Candidatus Chlorohelix allophototropha: one gene and its partner. The protein of the gene in region 1 binds, or shares a complex with, the protein of each later gene. Links are inferred from orthologs where the notes say so. Each region holds a gene or a part of one and is shown on either strand. Other genes may lie near its edges.

Evidence for each region. Proteins that work in one complex are often made in the same cells at the same time.
Region 2: pnp (region 1) and rny share a complex: the UniProt entries of both Bacillus subtilis proteins name them as parts of the possible RNA degradosome complex. The link is inferred for Candidatus Chlorohelix allophototropha from one-to-one orthologs.

Annotation. Positions count from the first base shown.
Region 1 is NZ_CP128399.1:504,918-507,925, forward strand. It holds pnp (polyribonucleotide nucleotidyltransferase), read left to right. Parts: upstream 1-374; coding sequence 375-2,642; downstream 2,643-3,008. Other genes in the region: OZ401_RS02310 (hypothetical protein), read left to right, coding at 2,736-3,008. UniProt on the Bacillus subtilis protein: Involved in mRNA degradation. Catalyzes the phosphorolysis of single-stranded polyribonucleotides processively in the 3'- to 5'-direction. Necessary for competence development in Bacillus subtilis.
Region 2 is NZ_CP128400.1:2,302,863-2,305,778, reverse strand. It holds rny (ribonuclease Y), read left to right. Parts: upstream 1-650; coding sequence 651-2,183; downstream 2,184-2,916. Other genes in the region: OZ401_RS22505 (stage V sporulation protein S), read left to right, coding at 2,854-2,916; OZ401_RS22515 (c-type cytochrome), read left to right, coding at 1-303. UniProt on the Bacillus subtilis protein: Endoribonuclease that initiates mRNA decay. Initiates the decay of all SAM-dependent riboswitches, such as yitJ riboswitch. Involved in processing of the gapA operon mRNA, it cleaves between cggR and gapA.

The sequences.
Region 1 (3,008 bases):
AGAGAGCGCACTGTTTAGGTGCGCTCTTTTTTAGCAAATTATTAACGGTAAAATAAAGCCTGAGGTTATATAGCTTTACTTTGTATAATAATTCGGTTAATATAATCGTTAAAAAGAAGTTGTAAAGTGGTGGGGTCGCTTTTCTAGCGTACTCACGCTGTCGGATAACAGATATTTTTGTAGGCGGGGGTGTTAGGCATTGGAGCTTGGATCTAACCTGCCCCGGGTGAGGATTTTGCAGAGTTAGAGGCAACCTCCAGTTCCTAACCCCCCTATATGTTAGAAGGTACAATTGCAGGAACCACAGAAATAGCCGGGAAAGCTCGGTTTGGTATTCCTGTTCCTATGTTATGGAGGTTAGGAAATAATTTATTATGTCTGAAAGACAAATTCAAAAGTTCGAGACTGTAATAGGCGGTCGAAATTACAGCATTGAAGTAGGTCGAGTGGCTGAGCAAGCACACGGTGCCGTACTTGTACGCTATGGCGATACAATGGTTCTTGCTACCGTAGTTGCTTCATCTGAGCCTCGTGAAGGTCAGGATTTCTTCCCCCTAACCATTGAATACGAAGAGCGCATGTATGCCGCAGGTAAGATTCCCGGTGGTTTTATCAAACGTGAAGGTCGCCCAAGCGAAAATTCGATTCTGATTTCCCGCTTGACCGACCGCCCCCTTCGCCCTTTGTTCCCTAAAGGGTATTTCAATGAAGTGCTAGTACAAATCACCGTGTTAAGCACCGATCAGGAAAATGAACCAGATACTATGAGTATCATAGGTGCTAGTTGCGCTATTGGTCTTGCAGGGTTGCCTTTTGGTGGTCCGGTGAGTGCAGTTAAGGTTGGCTATATCGATGGTGAGTTCATTTGCAATCCTACTGCGCACGAACTGGCAGATAGCAAACTTGATCTGACCGTAGCCGGAACCGAAGATGCGGTAATGATGGTGGAAGCAGGCGCATGGGAACTGTCCGAAGAAATAATGCTGGAAGCGGTAAAATTTGGTTTCAATGAACTTCAAGCCGGTATTCGCCTTCAGAAGCAAGTATTTGAAGCGGTAGGCGTAGTTAAACAGACCTACACAGTGCCAGTGGTTGACGAATCCCTCAAGAGCGAAATCAAGGGTTGGTTGGGTGATAAATTGCGTGGTGCGGTTCGCAATGCAGACAAAAACGCTCGCGTAGAAGCTACCGAGAATTTGCGCAAGGAAACCATCGCCAATTTTACACAGGGCTTTGAAGACGAAACACAATTGGCAGAACGCACCAAAGCAGCCGAAAAGTATTTCGATAGTTTGCTCAAAGAAGAAGTACGAACCGCAATTACGAACGAAGGTATTCGCCCTGATGGTAGAGCAGTAGATGAAATTCGCCCCATCAGTTGCGAAACCGGGTTGTTGCCGCGAACTCACGGTAGCGCCTTGTTCACTCGCGGGCAAACTCAGATTTTAAGCGTAACTACGCTTGGTACTAGCGGTGAGGAGCAAATCCTTGATGGCTTAGGCTTAGAAGAGTCGAAGCGCTTCATTCATCACTATAACTTCCCTCCCTTTAGTACAGGTGAAGTGAAACGGTTACGTGGACCTTCGCGCCGCGACATTGGACACGGGGCGTTGGCAGAGCGTTCGTTGGTTCCCGTAATCCCTGATGAGAACGATTTTCCCTACACAATCCGGGTGGTATCTGAGACACTCAGCAGCAATGGCTCTAGTTCTATGGGTAGCGTCTGCGCTGGCACTTTATCACTAATGGATGCTGGCGTACCGATTAAAGCTCAGGTTGCCGGTGTGGCGATGGGTCTTGTTACCGACTCAGAGGGTGGCTGGAAAGTGCTTACCGATATTCAAGGTATCGAAGATGCACTCGGCGACATGGACTTCAAGGTAGCTGGCACTGAAAATGGTGTTACCGGTTTGCAGATGGACATCAAGACCACCGGCATCACTTTTGAGATTATGCAAGAAGGTTTCAAACAGGCACTTAAAGGTCGCTTGTTTATTCTAGGGAAAATGCAAGAAGCCCTTAGCAATTCGCGCCCTGAACTTTCGCCCTTTGCTCCACGTATTGTAAGGATTCAGATAAATCCGGAAAAAATCGGAGCATTAATCGGACCCGGCGGCAAGAATATTCGTGCCATTATCGAAGAAACCGGCGCGAAGATTGATGTAGAGGATGATGGCTCGGTGTTTGTTGCTAGCGTTGATGGTGAGAGCGCCAAAGCCGCCATTCGCCGTATCGAAGCTCTTACCAAAGAGGCTGAAATCGGTGCGATTTATCTCGGAAAAGTAGTACGAATCATGCCTTACGGCGCGTTTATCGAAATTCTGCCTGGTAAAGATGGCTTGGTACATATCAGCGAACTCGCAGATTATCATGTACAGCGGGTAGAGGATGTGGTCAATCTGGGCGATGAAATTAATGTAATGGTCACCGAAGTTGATAAAAACGGCAAAATTACATTATCTCGCCGCGCTATCCTTACCGGACAAATGCCTGCTCCACAAAAGAGTGGCGGCGGTGATCGCGGTGGTGATAGAGGCGGTCCCGGTGGCGGACGCGACCGTGATAGCCGTCCCGGTGGTGGTGGTAGCCGCCCACCGAGCGGTCGTAGTGACTCACGTGGTGGTGGCAATCGCCGTTTCTAGGAACATCTAGCCAATTCTAACGTATATCTCAGGGACACAGTATTCTGTGTCCCTGCTATTTATAAGGCTATGAATAAGTTTGAGGAGTCGGTTATGATGCGTCGCTTTGCCCTGACATTTGTATTTGCCCTGCTTTTATCCTTAACTTTGGGTGCATGCGGTGATACCAAGAATAAGATATTAGAAGATGTGCCTCAATACACCAATTCAACTGCGGTAGAATTTCCTGACACTTTCAAAACTCAGTTAGATGCCAGTCTTAAAAGTATTAAGGATAAAAGTTACGAGGCTTATAAAACCGCTGAATCTACCACAAAGATAAAAGATTTCTTCGTGGAAAGCTTTAAGAAGAGTGGTTGGGATGAT
Region 2 (2,916 bases), on another replicon or contig:
GCAGCAGCAAGGGTAAAGGAATTTGCAACAGCAAGGGCAGCGGAAAAAGGAGATGCAACTAAGGGCGCTTCAATGTTCAAAATCACTTGCCAAGGCTGTCATACCAACATGGGAACAACAGTAGGCCCAACCGGATGCCCTAACCTGTCCACCAGCACAAACGCGCTAGACCCGGCTTACATTCGCGGCAACGTTCGCAATGGTAGAAATCTGATGCCTGTCTTTGATACAGATACCATTGACGAACCTACTCTCAACAATCTGGTTGCTTTCGTTCTCTCTATCAATGTAAATTTGAAGTAAGCCAGCTTCAGATCAAAGTATTATGAATACAAGCTCCCCCTTCCACTTGAGGGGGGGTCTTATTATTTGATAGACAAGGCAGGGGCGCATCCCGATGCGCCCTCGACCAACCTAATTTAATAGGTGCTAAACTTGACAGTAAATACTCGTCTGATATAGGATACATAACAATAAGTTATTGTGCTATCCTAGCAAAATTCCCATCTCCGGTCACCGGCATTTCACCTATTGTGACAGTAAGCATTGTCCAAAATAAATGTAGCGGAACGTAGGGGTAAGACTCTAATTTTGGTTTGTTACTATGATTAATATAAATTCTGAAACATATATAGATTTGGAGCTTAGCAATGGAGACGCTTCTTACCATTTTGTTCGGTATTCTAGCAGGGCTTGCCTGCGGTCTAGGGTTTGTATTTTACAAACAAGGTAAAGCAAACATCCAGTTAGCCCTTGAAAAAGAAAATATTAACCGTCTTATAGAAGAAGCAAAATCCAAACAGCGCGAGATTGTTTTACAAGCAAAAGATGAGGCTTTGAGTTTTAAACAAGAAGCCGAAAATGAGTTGAAAGAAAGGCGCGTTGAACTCCAACAGCGCGAAAGTCGCCTCCAGCAAAAAGAAGAAAACCTTGAGCATAAGCTGGAAAATCAAGAAAGACGTGAGCGTAATCTGAATGATCGCGAACGTGATATTGAGAAGGTGCGCAAGCAGGCGGACGAGCTAAAACAACGCCAAGCTCTTGAATTGGAAAGAGTTGCAGGACTTACCACCGAGCAAGCCAAAGAATTGGTAATTGCAAAAATAGAGGATGATGCGCGCCAATACGCCAGCGTGCGAGTCAGAAAAATTGAAGAAGAAGCACGCGAAAGATCAGAAGAAAAAGCCCGTAAAGTTTTATCGGTTGCGGTTAGCCGAATTGCCAGCGATTATATAAGTGATGCCGTTGTAAGCACCGTGCCCCTGCCTAGCGATGAAATGAAGGGTCGCATCATTGGACGAGAAGGGCGCAATATTCGGGCATTCGAGCAAGCTACCGGAGTAGATTTGATAGTGGATGACACTCCCGAAGCAGTAACCCTCAGTTGCTTTGACCCAATTCGCCGCGAAATAGCGCGCCGCGCATTAACCAAGTTGGTGACAGACGGGCGCATCCATCAGGCGCGTATCGAAGAAGCAGTCAACAAAGCCAAACAAGAAGTAGAACAACAATTACGCGAAGATGGCGAAAAAGCCGCCTATGAAGTAGGCGTGCAAGGCATCCATCCTGAAATTCTTTACTTGCTAGGAAAGTTGCGCTATCGCACCAGCTATGGACAAAATCAACTAGAGCATGTCATTGAAGCCAGTAAACTTGCCGGAGTAATCGCCTCTGAATTGGGCGCAAAAGTGCAAGTGGCTAAAACCGCTGCTTTACTCCATGATATTGGCAAAGTAATTGATCAGGATTCGATGGAAGGTCCACACGCGCTTATCGGCGCAGACCGCATAAAACGCTTTATGAACACGCCAGAGGTAATTCACGCCGTAGCGGCACACCACAGCGAGGAAGACCCGCAATCGGTGGAAGCGTGGATTGTAATGGCAGCAGATGCCTTGAGCGGCGGCAGACCGGGCGCAAGGCGCGAACAAGTCGAAACCTACGTCAAGCGGCTAACCGCTTTGGAAGAGTTGGCACACTCTATGGAGGGTGTGGAACGTTGTTTTGCAATCCAAGCCGGACGTGAGCTTCGTATCCTAGTGCGCCCTGAAGTAATAGATGATGTCTCAGCGATGCGTATGGCGCATGAACTTAGCCGCCGAATTGAAGAAAATATACAATATCCGGGACAAATAAAAGTAACTATTATTCGTGAAACCCGTGCGGTAGATTACGCCAAATAATCATATTTAATGCTTCTAAGTGTTACTATATGTAATTTCTATGGCGCTTCATTTTACTTGGAGTGCCTTATTTTGTGCTGAGACAATTTCGATAATTCTCCTAAATGTAGTAAGCAAAACTCGACTCTTTTTCCCAATGTCTGCTATAATGATTTAAACAGTTGTTAAATTAGTTGAACTACTAAAGAGGGATAGGTAAGAGAACTTATTTCTCTGGAAATCTTAACCCGATTTTAAGTAGGCAGTGGCGGCAAAACTTGAATACAGCTTTTCTTAAAGAGCGGATAGCAGTATAAAGTTCTTTGTTTGCTTTGCCGTTTCTATAGAGAGCGCGAAGGCTATACTTAATAGGTTGACCCGGTTAGGGGACAATCTCGTTTTAGTTTAATCAATCGAATAACGGCTTATTTGGGTATTTTGTTTGTTGGGTTATCCAAATTAGCTAGATTATTGCTTTTTGCATAATTAATTTGTTACTGATTCATTTGGTTAATCATTTGTGATCGCCGGAACAGTACCTTAAAAGGCAAACTTGAGCTCAAGAATGCAGAATATTATGCATTTTAAGTCAACGGTTGATTAAAATAAAACAGGAGAGCCATTTTGATATCCGGAGAAGGTTTCACCACCTACTCACACGCGCTGAAACAACACAACAAGGAGAACAATTATGGAATCCAAGTTTACCTTCAACCGCACGACCGAACCGGGAACAGAACAAGGAGACCGTCCA